Regions from separate parts of the Herminiimonas arsenitoxidans genome, predicted to be linked through region 1. Evidence: riboswitches for the same ligand, from Rfam matches in the RefSeq annotation. Region 1 holds a riboswitch; each other region holds the start of a gene.

Region 1 (7,099 bases):
GGGCGACGACGATGCTCTATCGTTGCAGCCGGAGATGCCGCTAGACGTGAAAAATTACATCACGCCTGAGGGGTATCAGCGTTTGCAAAATGAGTTACTGGAATTGGTGGAAGTAACACGCGCCCATGTTTTGCAAACCGAGCAAGATGCTACAAATCAAACATCTCTGGAGTTTGATCCCGAGCGTACCTTGCGTGAAATCGACCAACGTATTCACTATCTACAAACTCGTTTGGAGTCTGCAGAAATCGTTGACCCAAGCGTGCATGTCGATGGCGATCAAGTCTTCTTTGGCGCAAGCGTCACCTATCAAAACGCAATTGGTGAACAACATACCGTCACCATAGTTGGCCTAGATGAGCTGGACCCGGCGCACGGCAAGATAAGCTGGCTGGCACCACTTGCGCAAACATTGCTCGGTGCAAACGAAGGCGACACAGTACTGTTGGAAAGCCCAGCTGGTACAGAGAAATTGCAGATCATGCACGTACGTTATCCGCCTAGTAGTTGAACTGGATGTGGATCAAAGTGTCCTACAGATAAGCGCATAGACATGAGGTGTATGCGACAAGTAGTAGATGGAATGGCTTGATCAGCATCAAGCATTGCATGCCCTGAACACTCTTCACATAGCAAGGAGTTCTATATGGCACATCATGATTCTCCAACAAAATCCAAGGTTTTCGCGAAACATGCTTCAGCATCTGAATCGCATTCGCGAGAAGAGCGTCAATTGGATGATGCGCTGGAGCAAACCTTCCCCGCCAGCGATCCGGTAGCGGAGATGCCGACCGAGACGGCGGCATCTGAAGGAGAAGTGGCGAAAGAAACCTTACTGGATATCGCGATAGAAATGACTTTTCCCGCCAGCGATCCCATCTCGGTTTCATCCGGGATTACGCATATACAAAAATCGCCGGATTCAGCCGACGCACATTTCGATCATCAAAATAGCCACGAGTCGGAAAAAAGCAAGAAGAGTAAAAAATAGAAATCAATTCGTTGTACCAAGCATGCGTTCTGCACATCTTTGATAGTCACGCCGCCTACTTCCACGTCTCCGCAGACTAGCCATCTTGCCAATTGATCCTGGTTAAGATCGGCGAAATTCGCTGCAAAATACAACAAAGATGCCATTTCGCACGCTTATTCTTTCGTGTTAGTATGCGGCCACGCTAGGGGTCCTGAAGAGCTAAACGTCTTCGGGTGAGAAAAAACCCTCCGTACCTGACCTGGATAATGCCAGCGTAGGGAAGCGCAAAGTCCACGCAATTTCTTTGTCCATTCCTTCGCACGCATTCGTTTTTTAACGCGATTGATTGAACAAAACATGTCTGCATCACACTCCCGCCGTTCCCTGATTGCCCTGGCTGTTGCGCAAGCTTGTGCATTTGCGCCTGCTGCCATGGCTGAATCTTCCGAAAACGTTTTGCCTGAAGTTGTTGTGACTTCCGATTCGGCAAAAGATGGGATTGCGCGCAATGCGAGCATAGGTGGATTTTCGGAAGCGCCGCTGCGCGAGACGCCGGCATCCATTAGCGTCATCACGCGTGAACAGATGCAGGACCGCAGCATACGCACGGCGACCGACGCAGTGAAATACGATGCGAGCGTACAGAATTCCTATAACGCGGTTGGTTTGTCCGACTGGTTTGCGATACGCGGCTTTGTACTGGATCAGGGTTCCAGCTATCGCAAAGATGGCTTGGTCATACTCGCGCAATCGTCGATTCCGATGGAGAACAAGGAAAGCTTTGAAATCCTCAAGGGTTTGGCTGGCTTGCAGTCAGGCATAGCCTCGTCGGGTGGCGTCCTGAATTACGTGACCAAACGCCCTACCAACGAGCCTTTGCGCACGGTGACGCTCGAGGTGAGTGAGCGCGGCACGCGTTATGCAGCAGTCGATCTGGGCGGACGTTTTGAAGATCAGCGCTTTGGTTATCGCATCAATGCAGCCGTGGAAGATATACGTTCCTACGTGCGTGCTTCCAATGGTGACAGACGCTTCGTGTCCGGTGCCTTCGATTGGCGCATCAGCCCACGCGCCTTGCTGCAAGTCGATGTCGACTATCAGCATAAATCGCAATTGACGGTACCTGGCTTCCAGTTGCTTGGCTCTGACTTGCGCATTCCTACCGGCGTCAGCGGCAAGACGATGCTGAATGATCAACCGTGGAGCCGTCCGGTTACTGATGACACCAATAATCTGGGTGTGAAATTTGAATATGAGCTGAACGATAACTGGCGTACGACTTTGCAAGCCAACGCGTTTGCTTTGCGTAGAGATGATGCTGTTGCCTTGTCTGTTGGTTGCCCGGCAACTGGTTCGTTCTCTAATTATTGTGCGAATGGCGATTACGGCTTATACGATTTGCGTCGTGACAATGACAAGCGGACAGTGAATACCACGCAGGCTTTGTTGCAGGGTAGGTTCAACACCGGCACAGTCAAACATGAATTGACGACGGGCGTTTCGACATTGAATCGTCGTGACAGCTTTGCTGACTATTTGTTCGACTTCGTAGGTACCGGCAATATCTATAACCCGGTGTACTACAACTACACTTTGGGACCGACGAAACCAGTCAGCTTACGTCGCAAGGATGATGAGCGCTCAGTCTTCATGCAAGACATTCTGAGTTTGACGGATAAACTCAAATTGCACGCCGGTGTGCGTTACACGCAATTGAAGCGCGATCAGTTCAATGCCGGCGGCACCTTGCTGCGTCATACCGATGAAGGTTTTGCCTTGCCGAATGTGGCCTTGGTGTTTAGTCCGCAAGAGAACTGGTCTATCTATGGTTCTTATTCGGAAGGTCTGGATCCGGGTGGTGAAGTTCCTGATGGCGCGACCAATCAAGGCACGGTATTGGATCCGTCGCGCAGCCGACAATATGAGGTGGGCGTCAAGGCAGATATCAGCAGCAATGTCAGTGTCGCGGCCGCTTTGTTCCAGATCAAGCGCACCAATGAATACATCGATTCCAGCAATACCTATGTGGTAGCTGGCGATGCGATCCATCGTGGTGTAGAGCTGTCCGCACAAGGTCGTGTGACGCGCAATCTGATGATAGGTGCCAGCATGACGGCACTGCAGGCTACGGCAGAAAATACCGGCGATGCGCAGATCGAAGGCAAGCGCGTTGGTAATGTGCCTAAGCTCAAATCGGCGCTGTATATGGATTACGCATTACCGCAAATGCCTGCGTTGAAACTCAATGGCACCTGGATTTATTCGAGCAGCAAGGAATTTGTACCGAATCGCGATATTCGCACCGCTATCCCTGGTTACAGTGTGCTGAATCTGGGCGCACGTTATGCGACCAAGGTATCCGGCGTGAAGACAACTTTCCGCTTCGGTGTCGATAACGTCTTCAATAAATTCTATTGGGGCGATGCATCAAATGCCTTTGGTGGTTATCTGATTCCCGGTGCGCCGCGCGTATTTAGACTGTCAGCGCAGATGGATCTCTAATCACAGAGCTTTCATTGAGGTGCTGATGAATTCGCCACCACTAGAATCGGAAATCTAGCGGTGGCGTTTTTATTACGTGTCTACTTTTCTTCAGATAAATACTTAGTCACTTGCTGTACACGTTGTTCCACTGCTCCCGATACCAAGAGAAAAGAAATAGCTTCTGCAGCGAGCGTAGTCAGCAATAGTTTGTGTACAGCTTGCCGTACCGTATCTGATTCGCGCTGCAAGCCATCGGCGATCCAGGGAGTGCTTGGTTCTGTGACGATGGTGTAGTCATAGCGATGCGCGCGCACCAGATTTTCCAGTGCCGTGTCTATGCTGCCGAAATAGAATTGACTGTAGATGGCAGTCATCAGCGGAGTGGTATCGCAAAACAGTAATGTATTAGCTTCTCGCGCTGAGTCCTCTTCCCTTGTAAGCTGCGTACTGGCAATCAGGAATTGTTCAGACTCTTGTGGCGTACGCTGCTTCTCTTCCACAAACTCGCGTAGATATTCCGGCACCCAAACCGTGCGGTAATGCGCAGCCAATGTTGCAGCCAAGGTCGACTTGCCAGTTGATTCTGCGCCGAGTAGTGCAACGCGTAACGGTGACGTGTTCATTAATTAATGACTTCGGCAAATTGGTTTGCCAGGGATTTTTTCCAGGTGCGCAATCCGACGGCAGCCAGGACAACGAACAGGGAAAACAGCAAGGCAGTGAGATACAAATTCTTGTGTATGTACAAGCCGATGTAAATCAGATCGATGCCTATCCACACATGCCAGTTTTCCAGTTTTTTACGTGACAGCAAGAGTTGACCGACCAAACTACCCGAAGTCAGGAAGGCATCGATATGCGGCACGTCGGTATCAGTGAACAGGCGCAGGAAGGAAGCGATAGCGACAAAGCCGAACAGCCATGCGAGTCCTGAATATAGCCACCCTTTTGACGTGAGGCGCGACACTAGTACGCCATGATGCGAGACGCCGCCGAACAACCATTGATACCAGCCCCAGAGCGAGACGGCGATAAAGAAAAATTGCAGCGACATATCGCCATACAACTTGCTGTCGTAAAACACGACGGCATACAAGGCAGCTGATGTGATGGAGAATAGCCACGCCCACGGTGATTGGCGGATATTCAAGACCACCATGACAAGCGCGAGCGCGAACGATACGATCTCAAGAAGTGAGGTATGGACCAAACCGAAGAGCGTGAGTGGATCGTTCATGCAAGAGATGCGCGTGAGTTTTTATTGGTGCAGATGATGGCGCGGACGAAAGCGTATTTTGAACTGAGCATGAATACGCGCCGTATGCGACTCCGCAGTATATTAAAGAAAGCGACGCTTCGAACGTTATTTCTACTTTTTCAATATGCCTACAGCCAAGCATCCAGATGATGCACCGCCCGTTCCGCCAGTACGACCCGACAATGACGAATGCTGTCATAGCGGTTGCGAACCATGCATCTTCGACTTGTATGAACTTGAAATGGATCGTTATCGCCTTGCGTTGAAAGCGTGGGAGAAGCGTATGGAAGATGGTAAATCACGTAAAAAGATATCGCGTAAGGCAGCACTCAAACCAATGTGATTTGTATCGCATCTGCGTTAACGCCAAATCCATCCCCATAATCCTGGCAGCACTACCGGTTCTGATCCATCTTTTACCGTACGTGCCAGTGCGGCGCGTTCAAGTGCAGAGCGATCTTTGTAAAACGCTTGATCGCTGACGGGTATGTTCAATTCCTTGGCAACATCGAGCAATATTTGCAGATATTCATTCATGTGACGTGCGGTATAGGAATTGGTGTCGTGGAAGGTAACGACGATGGGAACGACACCATCGACGACGGGCAAGCTTCCTGCAACCATCTTGGCTCGCATAGCAGCGAGTTGATTGTGTAAATTGATACGCCTGCGTGGACTACCGTTGAAGCCCCATGTTTTGCCATCGTTGGCACTCAGATCTGTCAGCAGCATGTGCAAGCCGTGCGCTTGATATGCAGCAAACGTGCGCGTGTCATAACTCCAGTAAGGCGGTCTTACTAAAGTCGGAGCAGTGCCGGTGGCGTTGCGTATATCAGCGATACCATTTTCCAGCGAGGCGACGAAATCTTCCGGTGATAAAAAGCGATGATTGTTATGTCCAGAAGTCGCGGTATGAAAACCGATCAGATGACCTTCCGCATACTCACGCGGCAATAATTCACGTCCCGGTGAATGCAGTGTCGCGCCACGTGTCTGCACAAAGAACAGCGCCTTAATGCCTGGTTGTACCGGGTTGTGCGCCAGATCTTTCAGTATGGATTCAGTCGAATTCATATAGTTGGAAGAACTTGGGCCATCGTCGAAAGTCAGCAAAAAACGGACGGGGTGCGAAATCGGTTCGCTTATTGGGATGTTTGACGGCAATATCAGCGCACAACCGGACAATGCCAGACTGAAAAACAGCATTGCTCCTGCGAAGAATATTTTTTGGAAGCGTGCGTTGAAGTTGACGCTTATTTGCAAAATTTTTTTGCGGAGTGTACGAGTGGTGGTGGATGGCATGAGGGTGATGAATTGAGCGCGCTGAAATGACAGGGGCAAGCGTAACTGAAAGCTGCTTGGCAAGTTTGCTTTCCTGCTTTCTGAAAAACGAGATGACGTAGATAGACAACAGCTTGCCACGTAGGAATTTCCCCACAAGCAATCGGCATGAACACCTATAGTTTCCCCAGTTCATCTTCGATACATTACAAACTTATCGAAAGCTGCCTTGAGAACGGGAATCAATATGATCAACATAGCGAAAATCTTATCAACGACGGGCATGATCGTCGCCATGGGATGGTTTGCAATGAGGCCGGAGTTCGCTGCGGTGCTGGTTGGTATTTTGTCCTTATCCGTCTTCATGCTGACGTTTTTACCGATCACATCGGATAGTAAGCGCTAACTTATCTAAGGCGTAAAGTGCGCAATGCACACATCCTTGCCTTTCAAATAAGCAATATTTGACTGCATAAAAACACAATCAAACGATTTAGTTAAATCAAACGTTTGATTTATGTGTTCTAATGCTGGTCATGACTACTACCAGCAATAAACCTTCTCCCAAGCCGCAGCATCCTGTCGATTCCACCAATGTGGACGGCGAGGCGCGCAAGCAACGTTCCGATGGTGCCGAGGCGCGTACGCGCTTATTGCAGATGGCCTTGCGTTTGTTCGCTGACAAAGGTTTCAGCAAAACCTCCACTCGTGAAATCGCGCAAGCAGCCGGCGTCAATATCGCATCGATTAAATATTATTTTGGCGACAAGGCAGGTTTGTATCGCGCCGTGTTTACCGAACCTATGGGCACTTCGTGTGATTACATCCCGGTCAATTCAGACACGTTCACGCTGCATGAATCGCTGGCCGAGTTCTTCAAAAATTTTCTGGAGCCCTTGAAGCAAAGCGATTTGGTGCAACTATGTGTGCGTCTGCATTTCCGCGAAATGCTGGAACCAACCGGTTTGTGGGAAGAAGAGATAGGCAGCAATATCAAACCTTCCCACGATGCATTGGTGGCCATACTGATGCGTCATCTGGATGTGGCAGAAGAAGATGATGAAATACACCGCTTGGTGTTTTCCATCGTCGGCATGGCTGTG
Region 2 (7,099 bases), 360 kb from region 1:
GCAGGCTCGGTGCATTTGGGTCCTGGCCGATATTGACGCGACGGATCGCGACGGTGACGATTTGTGCACCGCTTGCTTCGCTGGCGGCGCGGGTTTGTTCGAGGTCTTTGTATTTACCGCTGCCTACCAACAGGCGAGAGCGATAGGTGGTGCCGGCGATCGTCAGTTGGTCGTCGGAGAAGATAGAGGTAGTCATGGATAGTCCTGTTTCTTTGATATACAAAATAAATACGCAACAAACACACAAGGCAGCTTGTGGCTGCCCTGTGTTTGCTTCAATGTTCAGCCACCGCCAATTGCGCGCACCACATCAACGCGATCAGCAGCTTGCAACTGTCGCTGCTGCCACTGACTACGTGGCACGATTTCGCGATTGATGGCAACGGCAACTGCTTTGCCGGATAGTGACAAATCAGCGATCAACTCTTCAACGTTCTTGCACGTTGCGAGTTGATGGCTAGCGCCATTGAGTTCTATCGTTATTTCAATATTGCTCATTACTGTTTTTGATAAATTTCAGAGCCGCTTTTTACGAACTCTATCGACTTCACTTCCATACCTTTTTTCAAAGCTTGAATTTCAGTGATGCCTTGTTGCGCTGCATATTCGCGCACTTCCTGCGTGATTTTCATCGAGCAGAAGTGCGGACCACACATCGAGCAGAAGTGCGCAACTTTAGCGGAGTCCTTAGGCAAAGTTTCATCATGGAATTCACGCGCCTTGTCCGGATCAAGACCGATGTTGAATTGATCGTCCCAACGGAATTCGAAACGCGCTTTCGACAAGGCGTTGTCGCGTATCTGCGCACCGATATGACCTTTGGCCAAATCGGCAGCATGGGCGGCAATCTTGTACGTGATGATGCCGTCCTTGACGTCGACCTTGTTCGGCAAGCCTAGATGTTCTTTCGGCGTGACGTAGCACAGCATTGCCGTGCCGTACCAACCGATTTGCGCAGCGCCGATACCTGACGTGATGTGGTCATAACCTGGTGCGATATCGGTCGTCAATGGTCCTAGCGTGTAGAACGGTGCTTCGTGGCACTGCTCCAGTTGCAGGTCCATGTTTTCCTTGATCAAGTGCATAGGTACATGACCAGGACCTTCGATCATGACTTGCACGTCATGCTTCCATGCGATCTGCGTCAGCTCGCCCAGTGTCTTCAATTCGCCGAGTTGCGCTTCATCGTTGGCATCATAGATCGAACCTGGACGCAAACCGTCGCCGAGCGAGAACGACACGTCATAGGCTTTCATGATTTCGCAAATGTCTTCGAAATGCTCGTACAGGAAAGATTCTTTGTGATGCGCGAGACACCATTTCGCCATGATGGAACCACCGCGTGACACGATGCCTGTCATGCGCTTCGCAGTCATCGGCACATAGCGCAACAACACGCCGGCGTGGATGGTGAAGTAATCAACACCCTGCTCGGCTTGCTCGATCAATGTGTCACGGAAAATTTCCCATGTCAGATCTTCTGCCTTGCCGTTCACTTTTTCCAGCGCCTGATAAATAGGCACGGTACCGATAGGTACAGGTGAATTGCGAATGATCCACTCACGCGTTTCATGTATGTGTTTGCCGGTCGATAAATCCATCACGTTGTCGCCGCCCCAACGTATCGCCCACGTCATTTTCTCTACTTCTTCTCCGATCGAAGAAGTGACTGCCGAGTTGCCGATATTGGCGTTGATTTTGACCAGGAAATTACGACCGATGATCATCGGTTCGATTTCAGGATGGTTGATGTTGGCCGGGATAATGGCGCGACCCCGCGCGATTTCGCTACGTACGAATTCAGCAGTGATCTCTTGCGGGATCGCAGCACCAAACGATTGGCCCGGATGTTGACGCCCCATCAGCTCGGCGAGCTTTTCACCTTTTGGTCCGGAGTGTTTCAACTCTTCCAGATAGGCGCGACGATTCATGTTTTCACGGATCGCGACGAATTCCATTTCCGGCGTGATGATGCCCTGACGTGCGTAATGCATTTGCGACACGTTTTTGCCGGCAAGTGCACGACGCGGTTTGCGATGCAGATTGAAACGCAACTCAGCCAACTTAGGATCGTTCAAACGCTCGATGCCGTATTCAGATGTTGGGCCGGCTAGTTCTTCGGTGTCATTGCGCTCCAGTATCCACGGCAGGCGTGGTGTGTCGAGGCCGGAACGGATATCGATCTTTGCTTCCGGATCGGTGTATGGACCGGACGTATCGTAGACATAGATCGCCGGATTTTTTTCGAAACCGAACGATGCTGCGGTATCGGATTGTGTGATCTTGCGCATAGGCACGCGTATATCAGGACGCGAACCTTGAATATAAACTTTGGTGGAATTTGGTAATGGTTGGATCGCTGCTTCATCTACCGTGGCGGTAGCGGACAGAAATTTCGGATTGGCATTCATTTTGGCTCCTTGGCTAACTTCAAATTGGCTTGGAGCCAGCTCAGGAGGTTTCGAAAACATATACCGTATCAGCTTGGACATCGATGAATACAATTCGAATGCCGGATGCAATACACGTTCTCGGTAGCTTCCCTTCGCTGGCATTATCCAGATCAGGTTCAAGGGTTTTTCTCACCCGGCAAATGCGGAACGCATCTACCTAGGACCCCTAGCTTTTTACTTCTACAACAGGTGAATCAAACTACGAATCGTAGTCTATGCCATAAAACGACTATGTCAATTGACCCCCGTCAGATTTTTACATCTGACATGAATGGGTTACTGCGATGCAACGCAATACCCCATTCATGTCAGTTCTGAAAAATGGCAAACATGCCATCTTTCAGAAACTGTATTACTTCAAATATTACTTAACCGTTGCGATGTGCAACAGATTGGTCGTACCAGATTCGCCGAATGGTAAGCCAGCCGAGATAGCGATGTAATCACCTTTCTTGGCAAAACCTTCATGCACGGCGGCCGCCACTGCTTCGCTGACCATGTCATCAACAGACTTAACATCCTTGCCGCCAACGATCGAGTGGATACCCCAGACCCATGCCAAACGACGTGCGGTCTTCAGTTCTGGTGTGATGCTCAGGATCGACGTGGTCGGACGTACACGCGCAGCGCTCATGCTGGTGCTACCAGATTTTGTGTATGTCACAGTAGCGACAGCTTTGATCGCAGCCGTGGTGTCACGCAAGGCGTTGCAGATTGCATCTTCCGCTGTTGGACGTGGTGTCACTTGCTGTGCATCGAGCAGTGTGCGGTAGACCGGATCGCTTTCCACTTCTTTGATGATGCTGTCCATCATTTGAACAGCGCGAACAGGGTTCTTGCCGCTGGCCGATTCCGCGGACAACATCACGGCATCTGCGCCTTCGTAAATGGCGTTGGCAACGTCCGATGCTTCTGCACGGGTTGGCATAGGCGATTCGGTCATCGATTCCAACATATGTGTTGCAACGATAGTTGGACGGCCGTATTTACGCGATACACGGATGATTTCTTTCTGAGCGCGCGGCACTTGCGAGATCGGCAGTTCAACACCCAGATCACCACGAGCAACCATGACGGAGTCAGAAGCTTTACAGATCGCATCGATGTCGAGCATTGCTGCTGGTTTTTCGATCTTCGATTGAATCAGAGCGCGGTCGCCGATGATCTTGCGCGCGTCTTCGATATCGGAAACTTGTTGCACGAACGACAGAGCTACCCAGTCCACACCCAACGACAAGGCAAATTCCAGATCAACCAGATCTTTCGGTGTCATTGCAGGGATAGGCAGAATTGCGTCTGGCACGTTGACGCCTTTGCGGTTCGAAATCTTGCCGCCTGTAGTCACACGTGTGACGATGCGGTCACCCGAGTTGCTTTCGATCGAAACACGGATTTTGCCGTCATCGAACAACAGGTTTTGACCAGCTTTGACAACCGCGAACAGCTCAGGATGTGGCAGGTAAACGCGTGTTGCATCACCTGGAGTCTGATCGCGGTCGAGCACGAATTCCGAACCTTCAGTCAATACAGCGGAATCGCCATTGAAGGTACCCAGACGAATCTTCGGACCTTGCAGATCGCAGAGGATGGCAACTGGACGGCCGTATTTGGTTTCCAGGCTACGCACGATTTCGTGACGTGCGCGGTGATCTTCGTGCGAACCATGGCTGAAGTTGAAGCGGAACATGTCCACGCCAGCTTCAAACAATGCGCTGATGGTTTCCATATCACCACTTGCTGGGCCCAGGGTAGCAACGATTTTTGCTTTACGATTACGTCTCATGACAGATCTTCTTCTTAAATGAAAAATGAAAAATGAATTTCGCTGCGACTAGGAGCAGACGCAGCGAACAATAAATTACAAAATCAGGATTGCGCGGAAGTCGTTCACGTTGGTACGTGTCGGACCGCTGACGATCAGGTCACCGAGTGCGCTGAAGAAGCCATAGCCGTCGTTATTTTCCAGCATGGCTTTGGCGTTCAAGCCTTGCTCGGTAGCACGCGTCCATGAGTCAGGTTGATAGATGGCGCCGGCGTTATCTTCGGAGCCATCAATACCATCGGTATCACATGCCAATGCGTGAATACCAGCCGTACCCTGCAGGGACACTGCCAAGCTCAACAGGAACTCAGCATTGCGGCCACCACGACCTTTACCGCGCACGGTGACGGTAGTTTCGCCGCCCGACAGGATGACGCATGGCTTGGCGAATGGCTGACCATACTTCGCAACCTGTTTTGCCAATGCAGCGTGCACCATGCCGACGTCGCGCGATTCGCCTTCGAGATCGTTGGACAAAATGTATGGTGTGATACCAAGCTCGCGTGCCTTGGCAGCCGCAGCTTCCAGCGCATGTTGCGCGGTTGCCATGACGTGATGTTCATTGCGTGCAAAACGTGCATCACCTGGTTTTGGTGTTTCGCCAGCGCCGGATTCCAGATGCTTCAAAATATTATCTGGAATTTCGATTTTGTATTTTTTCAGAATCGCGAGTGATTCTGCGCAGGTAGTTGGATCTGGCAGAGTTGGACCGCTAGCGATCACACCAGGATCGTCGCCAGGTACGTCGGAGATCAACAATGTGATGACACGTGCAGGTGCACATGCCAAGGCCAAACGACCACCTTTGATTGCGGACAAATGCTTGCGCACGCAATTCATTTCAGAAATCGTGGCACCGCTTTTCAGCAATGCTTTATTCAATGCTTGTTTTTGTTCCAGTGAGATGCCTTCACCCGGCAAACTCAACAAGGCGGAGCCGCCGCCTGTGATCAGGCATAACACCAGATCATCTTCAGTCAAACCTTGGACCAGTTCCAGCATGCGACCTGCAGCTGCGCGGCCTGCTTCATCCGGGACCGGATGCGCGGCTTCCACAACTTCGATCTGTTTGCAGTCAGCGCCGTGACCATAACGCGTCACGATCAAGCCTTCCACTTTGCCTGGCCACGTATCTTCAACAACCTTGGCCATTGCGGCCGCACCTTTACCGGCACCGATCACCAGCGTACGACCTTTGGCAGATTGCTTGGGCAAATAGGCAGGCATACATTTCTGTGCGCTCACAGCCTCTACTGCGGTGGCATACAGGTCATTCAAAAACTGACGTGGGTCTATCGACATGGGCGAGATACTTTTTAAAAATTTGAATCAAACCGACATCGCACATCGATGCGATGTCGGCTGCAGTACAAACGTCGTTGACGAATTACGCCTTAGCGATTTCGTGGTTCGACATGATTTCGATCGCGCGGCACAGTGCCGAGTGATCCAGACCGCTCATGCCGTTTGCTGCGCATGAATTCATCAGTTCTTGAGTTGCCGCAGTGTTAGGCAAGGAAACGCCCATTGCTTTCGCACCTTGCAATGCCAGGTTCAAATCTTTCTGATGCAATTCGATACGGAAGCCTGGGTTGAAGGTACGTTTAACCATACGCTCGCCGTGTACTTCCAAGATACGGGAGTTAGCGAAACCACCCATCAATGCTTGACGAACTTTTGCAGGATCTGCACCAGCTTTCGAAGCGAACAACAGAGCTTCAGCAACAGCTTGGATGTTCAATGCAACGATGATTTGGTTAGCAACTTTGGTGGTTTGACCATCGCCGTTACCGCCAACCAGAGTGATGTTTTTGCCCATCAATTCGAACAATGGCTTAACGGTTGCAAATGCTGCTTCCGAACCGCCGATCATGATGGTCAACGATGCTGCTTTAGCACCGACTTCGCCACCAGATACTGGTGCATCCAGGTATTCGCAACCCAGAGCGTTGATTTTTTTCGCGAATTCTTTAGTAGCGATAGGCGAGATCGAGCTCATGTCGACAACGATTTTGCCTTTCGACAAACCAGCTGCAACGCCGTTTTCGCTGAACAGAACTGCATCCACGTGCGGGGTATCCGGCACCATGGTGATGATGATGTCTGCATTTTTAGCGACTTCAGCACCCGATGCGCAAACAGTTGCGCCACCATCGACTAATTCTTGTGCTGGTGCTTTTTGATCATGCAAAAACAGTTGGTGACCACCCTTTTGCAGGTTCAGCGCCATTGGTGCGCCCATGATACCCAAACCAATAAATCCAACTTTTGCCATGACTGACTCCTGATTATTTAAGTGTATTAACTGCGGTGTATTAACTACATACTCAGTAAAAATACTAAGCGGCCCGATGTCGGACCGCTCAGTATGCTTAGAGACGCTACATTATAAGCCGTGCGCTGCGCGCCAGCCCAATCCTTCTACCGTACCAGCCTTAGGCTTGTACTCACAACCGATCCAACCTTTGTAACCGATTTCATCCAGGAACTTGAACAGGTAGGTGTAGTTGATTTCACCTGTACCTGGTTCAAAACGGCCTGGATTATCTGCCAGTTGCAGATGAGGAATAACCGCGAGGTTGTTCTTCATCGTGTTCGCCAATTCACCTTCCATGCGTTGCATGTGATAGATGTCGTATTGGAAGAACAAGTTGTCCGAACCGACTTTGGCAATGATGTCCAGAGTCTGTTTGGTACCGGTCAAGAAGAAGCCAGGGATATCGAATGTGTTGATCGCTTCGATCAACAATGGGATACCTTCTGCTTTCAATTTAGCAGCTGCATATTTCAAGTTGGCAACCAGAGTTGCTTCTGCTTGTTCATG
Region 3 (7,099 bases), 960 kb from region 1:
CCGGTTTCGATCGAGATGAGTTGGCATTGTTGCGGCGCGATGATTTCGGCTTCGTGTTCCAAAGTTATAACTTGATCGCGTCTGCCAGCGCAGCAGAAAACGTGGAAGTGCCGGCGATGTATTCCGGCTTGCCACCTGCCGAACGGCATGCACGTGCGCAAGCTTTGTTGGCCGAGCTGGGTTTGGCTGATCGCTCGCATCACAGACCGAATCAATTGTCCGGTGGTCAGCAGCAGCGGGTTTCGATTTCGCGCGCGCTGATGAATGGTGGTCGCATCATTCTCGCCGATGAACCGACTGGTGCGCTGGATAGCAAGAGCGGGCAGGATGTGATGAAGCTGCTGGCTGATTTGTCAGCACGTGGACACACAGTTCTACTGATTACGCATGCAAAAGAAGTAGCAGATCACGCGCAGCGATTGATTGAAATCAAGGACGGTCATATTTTGTCCGATCCCGGTCCAGCCAAGCAGTTGCCGATGCAGGCAGAGTTTGTACGGCCGGTGGTGGCAGGTGTGGGTTCACGTCTGACCGATATGCTGGAAGCGGCCAAGATGGCGCTGCGTTCGCTACGGGCAAATTTCTTCCGTTCGGTATTGACGCTGCTGGGTATTGTGATCGGTGTCGCATCGGTGATCGCGATGCTGGCGATTGGTGATGGTGCCAAGGCAGAAGTGGTGGAACGTATCAGTGCGATGGGTTCCAACTTGTTGCTGGTGCGACCAGGTGTGCCGAATCAGCGTGGCTTTAACAGTACGGCAACACTGGTGGTAGAAGATGTGCGCGCCATCGATGACTTGCCGAATGTGCTGGCGGCTGTGCCGGAACAAAGCAGTAGCGTGACTTTGCGTTTTGGTACTTCGGATACGTCTACCAGCGTAACGGGCACCTCAGCCAAATTTCCATTGGCGCGACAATGGCCGGTAGCGCAAGGCACCTTCTTCAGTGAAGAAGATGAATCGAATTACGCCGCTGTTGCGGTACTGGGAAAAACTACGGCGACGGCTTTGTTCGGTGAGGACAATCCTATCGGTGAATTTGTACTGGTCAATAATCTGCTGTTTCAAGTTGTAGGCGTCATGTCCGAGCGCGGCGCATCACCTATGGGTTCGGATCAGGATGATGTGGTGTTCGTGCCTTATTCAACCAGCAGTCTGCGTTTGTCCGGGCAACGCTATTTGCGCAATGTGACGGTAGCGGTAGAGAACGTGGAGCACATCGACGATACGCAGGAAGAAGTCGACAAGCTGCTGTTGGAACGCCACGGCACCGTCGATTACCAGATCCGCAATATGGCTTCCATCATGGAAGCGATGGAGCAGACACAAAACACTTTGACGATCTTGCTCGGTTCGATTGCCGCGATTTCCTTGCTGGTGGGCGGTATTGGCGTGATGAACATCATGCTGGTGTCCGTGACCGAGCGTACGCGGGAGATTGGTATTCGCATGGCGACTGGTGCGCGCGAGAGCAACATCATGCAGCAGTTCCTGATCGAAGCAGTGGTGGTGTCAGCAATTGGTGGTGCCATCGGTGTGATAGGGGGATTGGCGACGGCCGCCGTGATCGATGCCTTCGGCACGCCGATTAAATATTCGCCGACACCGGTCTTGCTCGCTTTTGGTTGCGCGTTCATGACGGGATTGGTGTTCGGTTATTTACCAGCTAAAAAAGCAGCGCAACTCGATCCTGTGGTTGCCTTGTCGGCAGAATGAAATGACATCCATGACTACACGTTTTATTTTCCGTCGTACTCGTCTCGCGCTTGCTGTTGCAGCGCTGATGACACTAAGCGCCTGCGCCAGCCGTATCGATGCAACGCGACCGAATCTTGAGTTGCCTGCGACCTGGGCCGAAGCATCGCCTGCCGGCATTGAATTGCAGCGCGACTGGTGGCGTGGCTTTGGCTCGGATGAGTTGTCTGGTTTGATCGATCAAGCTCTGGCTGCGAATCCGGATTTGAGCATCGCGGCAGAACGCGTGACGCAAGCAGAGATTACAGCACGTAGTGCCGGCGCATCCTTGTTCCCATTGCTGACTGTGAGTGCGAATACCAATGTGGGTTCTAACAAGCCGGGCCCCGTAAGTACCGGTTGGAACAAAACAGAAGGCTCCGGTGTGGCGCTCAGCGTGGCCTACGAGGTCGATGTCTGGGGTCGTGTTGCGGCGGTTGCCAGCGGTGCCAACGCATCGCTGAATGCCAGTCGCTACGATCTGGAAACAGTCAGACTGACGCTCACCACCGGCGTTGCGAATGCTTATTTCCAAACGTTGGCTTTGCGCGTGCGTTTGCGTGTTGCAGAGAACAATCTGGCGATTGCAGAAAAAGTGTATGCGATAGTCGAGGCGCGTTACCGCTATGGTTCTGCCTCAGCGTTGGATATGAGTCGCCAACGCGGCACTGTACTTACGCAGCGCAATACCTTGTTGCCTTTGCAGGTGCAGGAACGGCAAACAGTAAGTGCCTTGGCAATTTTGCTCGGACGTCAGCCGCAAGCCTTGCAGGTTGCTGCACAAAATTTGACTACGTTGAATGTGCCGGAGGTCAGCCCGGGTTTGCCGTCGACCTTGATTACACGCCGACCAGACATTGCCAGTGTAGAAGCGCAACTGTATGCGGCTGATGCCAACGTCGCAGCGGCGCGTGCCGCATTGTTGCCGACTATTTCATTAACAGGCGCTGCAGGTAATTCCAGTGCAGCTCTGTTGGCACTTGGTAATCCGGCGTATAGCGTGGGTCTTACCGCGTCCATCGTACAAACTTTATTCGATGGCAATCGCTTGCGTCTGCAAGTGGAAACCAGCGAATCGGTACGTCGTCAGTTGATTGAAAATTATCGCCGTACGGTTTATGCCTCGTTGAAAGAAGTCGATGATGCGCTCAGCAATGCGAGTCGTAATTTCGCCCAGGAGCAAGCGCAAATCGAAATCAAGAAAGAAGCAGAGCGCGCATTGAAATTATCTGAGCTGCGTTATCGCGAAGGCGCAGATGATTTGAATACATTACTGGATGCGCAACGTACCTTGTTCACGGCAGACGATACATTGGCACAACTGAGGTTGTTGCGCCTGACCGGTACCACCGATGTATTCAAAGCATTGGGTGGTGGCTGGAGCAGGCCGCAAGTCGAAGTGAAGTAATGAGGGATGGATGATGGAGAATATCCATCATCCATGGATCAAGCAGATTGCAATGCCGGGCGACGTGACATCCGGTAAATACTTCCCAGCAGCAGCGTGATTGTCAGACTAGGCAAAGCCGAACCGACTACCGGCCATAGAAGTGGGCAGATGTGGAAGGCCGCAATGCCGATCAGCCAGATGGCAACAGGTACAACATTCACACCTTTATCTGTCGCTTGTCCCTTCGCTGCCAATTGCGAAATAACGACGCCGAACAAGGGCACGAAGACCGAACTGAGCAAGAGCAGGAAAGGTTCCAGTCCGTGCATAGGCAGGAAGAGTGCGCAGCCGGTTGCGACCAAGGCGAGTGTAATACCCCAGAAGCGTATCGTGAATTTTCCATTCAGGAAATTGAGCGAGACCGATCCGGAATACACATCGCCGTAAGCGTTATCCATCTCATCGATCAGAATCAGACCTAGCGCAATTAAGCCGCCTTGTGCCAGCAACAAAGTCGTCATCAAATCAGCACCCGGATTGGACGTGCTGACGATCAATACGCCTAAGGCGTGACACCAGATATTCGCTACCGCAAAACCCAGCCATGTGCCGCGGAAGGTGCTGGCGCCGGCTTTACCATAACGCGCAAAATCAGCAACCAATGGCAACCACGACACTGGCATCGCCATCACCAGATCGATCCCGGCCAGCGTACTCATAGAACCATCACCGGATCTATTCCAGATCGCATCCAAACCTTGTACCTGCGCTTTCAAGACAAATTGATAGGTTAGCCAGATCAGCGAAAGAATAACCAAAGGCAGGCCGAAGCGGCCGACGAACCAACGTACCAAACCGATCATTGAACCGGTTGCAAGACCAACCAGTAGCAGGCCCCAGAACAGCGCCGTGACATATGGCAGCCAGATTGCGTCTATGCCTGTGATGTCCTTGATCAAGGCAGTCGTGCCGTCGCGCATGACGACCAATTCAAATGCGCTCCAGCCTATCAATTGAATGACGTTCAGAATCACTGGCAATTTGGCAAATGATGTGCCCAGGGTTTGGCACATCAGTACCGGGCTGGACAAGCCACGTTCAAATCCTATGTAGGCAACCAGACCGAGCAGGGCGGCACCGAGCAGAGAGCCGACGATAATGGCGAACAATGCTGTTTGCGTGCCGAGCGCGGTGCCAAGAAATGCGCCGATCTGCATGACGAGCAAGCCGACGCCGAGACTGAACCACAGCGCAGCGTGATCGCGGAAGGAAAAAACTCTGTCAGCCGCAGGAATAGGTGTGAAGGCAGCATTGCTTGCTGCCGCAGGTGCGTTTGGTAAAGCCATCATCGTCTTTCAAAATAGATGGCAGGTAAGCGGATTCGATGCCGGTGTACGGCGATGATTGTGTGCTTTCCTGCGCGAGAATTATCTCAATCAGGTTCAACGGGTATCTCTCACCCACGCATCAAATGCGCAGGACCCCGAGCCAAGAAGGTCAAACTGGGCGCTACTTTGAGCCAAAAACGAGGGATAGGCAAGTTGTATGTATCGGGGAAGTGGTTTGCCTGTAGGCGTGACGCGAAGATGGTTGCAGCAATTGCAGAAGAAAGTGTCGGGCCGCACGATAAAACAGGGAGGGGGAGCGGCCCGACGAAAACACATAAATACTGTATGTATGAACAGTATATTATCACAGATCAGGAATGTCACAAGTTATTCATCGACAGGCGATATACTTAAGTTGACGCACTGCAATGTTGCAGCGCTTAGCCTTTTTGACTGTTTAATATGCCTGCTTCTCGCCGTAATTTCCGCATTGGATTAGCCACTAGCCGCACTCACCAAGACGCTCGCGACTCCGCACTAGCCCTCTTACTCAATGGTAGCCGCGTTGCGATTGAAGAACATTTACAACCCGAATTAATCGTGGTCGGACGCACGCTGGATGCGATGGATCATCTCGGTTTGTTGAAAGATTATCCGCGTATCGAACGTTTTCCTTACGGCCGACATGGTGGTTTGATGAAACTGGTCTCGCGCGTGGTGGATAGTGATCCTGAGCGTCGATTGGATGCTGTCATTTACTTGATGGATCCGGTTGACCCTTCATCCACATTCCCGGAGGCGGTCGCTTTGAAGCGGCAATGCGTGATTCATGGCAAACCGTTTTTATCGACGCTGGCTAGCGCACGTGAATGGCTGGAGCTGGAATCGATCGCGATCGGCGCAGCGCCAAATCCTGAGCTGGATGCCACGTTCGATTTGAAGAATGAGGGTATTGCAATGATTGCCCACGATGCGATGAAAGATCGCATGCTGGACATCGCAGAGCGCCATTTTGAATTACTGGATCAATTCGGATTCCGTTGCGCGACTGGCACGACGGGGAGCTTGCTGAACAAGCTGGCGCAGAAAATCAAAGGTGAAGAAGCCGGTCGTAACTGGGTCAAACCTTATCTGAGTGGCCCGATGGGTGGTGATGCGCAGATCGCAGAATTGATACTGGATAGGCAGCAGTGTCGTCGTGTTTTGTTTTTGGAAGACCCGCATGTCGCGCGTCAGCATGAAGCGGATATCCAGTTACTGGAACGTGCGGCGCGCACGGTGACGGATTATGCGCTGTGTATCAGTAACGAGAAGTGCGGCGAGCGCTGGCTGGATTTGCTGGAGCAGCGCGTCAATTTATGTAGAAATTAAGCAGGTATGTTAAGAGCTGACATTTAGTAAAAAGGCCTACACGATCATCTCATCGTGAAGGCCTTTTTAATTACAGACCGAGGCGTGCAGTTGCTTCATCCATAGCAGTAGCATTCCATGGGACAAAGCCGGTCATGCCAATTTTGGATAAGGCATTTTTACCTGCTTCGTTTTCCGATAAATTCAGCAACAGGTTTTTGACTTTTTCGCGTTCTGCGTCGCTCAGTTTTTTCGAGGCCAGGAATTGCTTTATTGGAATCGGTTTTGTTTCGCCCAGAATGCGGCCGCCTTTGGCAACCCATGCTTTTGCGACACCGGCTGAACCGGTAACGCCGGCATCGACAAAGCCGTTTTCAATCATGAACGGTACGGCGTCTTGATAGCGAGTTGGTGTGTATGTTTTTTCCGGATTAGGGAAGCGTAATTCGTGCAGATTGGCGGTGAACATCACGGTGGTGATGGATTCCACCGATGGCACGCCGATTTTCTTGCCACGCAAATCCTGCATGGATTTCAATGGTGATGCTTGTGCAACCATCACGCGGGCGCGGTAATCAGTAAAGCCTTTGGCGGTGACCAGACCTTCATAACCGTTCTTTTTCACTGCCAGCAAACCGACATGGGCTGGGTGTATGAATGCCAGATCGTATTTACCTTCGGCCAAGCCTTTTTCAAATACCGCGTATTTATCGACGGTTTGCAGCTTCACATTCTGTTTCAGCTCTTTTGACAGCAATTGCAGAAGTGGCTTGTAACGCTCACTGGCTGGGCCGCCATCTTGGTAAGTCACACCTTCGTTTATGGCCAGGACCAGATCTTGTGCCGCTGCGGAATTAATGCCCGCCGCCAATACTGTCATTGCCAAAAGAGATGCGAGTTTCATAAGCGGCGCTCCGTATAGAATTGTTTTTATTGGGTAACTAAATGTAGTCTGAATGTTACATTAACAAATGTGTCGGATAATAGGTTTCTTGTAGCTCTAGATATAAATACGCAACAGTTTATTTAATTTATATCAATACATGGCGCCAAGACTGAGATAGACCGACATGATGTGATAGTGCTATGAGTGCCACATGTAAGTAGTACGTATTTGTTCGATGCAAGTAGTTAGTCAGGTTGTTTGCTTATTTTTTCGATGTGCCAACAAAGAAAGGAGCGAGACCACTATGCAGATTCGTACTTTGTTTTTCGTTATCATCCTTGGAGCCATCGGCGCGCTTGCCGCGTTGAATTGGAATACGTTCAATACACCAACCGAACTCTGGCTTGGTGTG

What was found. Region 1 has a riboswitch for thiamine pyrophosphate ahead of BQ6873_RS11240 (TonB-dependent siderophore receptor). Riboswitches for the same ligand answer to the same signal wherever they lie in the genome.
Region 2: another riboswitch for thiamine pyrophosphate. It lies ahead of thiC (phosphomethylpyrimidine synthase ThiC); the one in region 1 lies ahead of BQ6873_RS11240 (TonB-dependent siderophore receptor).
Region 3: another riboswitch for thiamine pyrophosphate. It lies ahead of BQ6873_RS06645 (purine-cytosine permease family protein); the one in region 1 lies ahead of BQ6873_RS11240 (TonB-dependent siderophore receptor).

What each region holds. Positions count from the first base shown of each region.
Region 1 is NZ_LT671418.1:2,374,917-2,382,015, reverse strand. Features, by position in the region: gene BQ6873_RS11250 (GreA/GreB family elongation factor) at 1-511, shown strand, start outside; gene BQ6873_RS11245 (hypothetical protein) at 647-991, shown strand; TPP riboswitch at 1,168-1,271, shown strand; gene BQ6873_RS11240 (TonB-dependent siderophore receptor) at 1,331-3,475, shown strand; gene BQ6873_RS11235 (AAA family ATPase) at 3,556-4,080, opposite strand; gene pnuC (nicotinamide riboside transporter PnuC) at 4,080-4,694, opposite strand; gene BQ6873_RS11225 (oxidoreductase-like domain-containing protein) at 4,840-5,058, shown strand; gene BQ6873_RS11220 (polysaccharide deacetylase family protein) at 5,076-5,921, opposite strand; gene BQ6873_RS18045 (hypothetical protein) at 6,244-6,402, shown strand; gene BQ6873_RS11215 (CerR family C-terminal domain-containing protein) at 6,533-7,099, shown strand, end outside.
Region 2 is NZ_LT671418.1:2,017,705-2,024,803, forward strand. Features, by position in the region: gene BQ6873_RS09480 (thiazole synthase) at 1-196, opposite strand, end outside; gene thiS (sulfur carrier protein ThiS) at 283-498, opposite strand; gene thiC (phosphomethylpyrimidine synthase ThiC) at 498-2,411, opposite strand; TPP riboswitch at 2,524-2,631, opposite strand; gene pyk (pyruvate kinase) at 2,818-4,236, opposite strand; gene BQ6873_RS09500 (glycerate kinase type-2 family protein) at 4,312-5,577, opposite strand; gene glxR (2-hydroxy-3-oxopropionate reductase) at 5,663-6,550, opposite strand; gene hyi (hydroxypyruvate isomerase) at 6,662-7,099, opposite strand, start outside.
Region 3 is NZ_LT671418.1:1,414,754-1,421,852, reverse strand. Features, by position in the region: gene BQ6873_RS06655 (MacB family efflux pump subunit) at 1-1,715, shown strand, start outside; gene BQ6873_RS06650 (efflux transporter outer membrane subunit) at 1,726-3,141, shown strand; gene BQ6873_RS06645 (purine-cytosine permease family protein) at 3,180-4,469, opposite strand; TPP riboswitch at 4,520-4,619, opposite strand; gene BQ6873_RS06640 (methylglyoxal synthase) at 4,914-5,822, shown strand; gene BQ6873_RS06635 (phosphate/phosphite/phosphonate ABC transporter substrate-binding protein) at 5,893-6,705, opposite strand; gene BQ6873_RS06630 (Signal transduction histidine kinase) at 6,992-7,099, shown strand, end outside.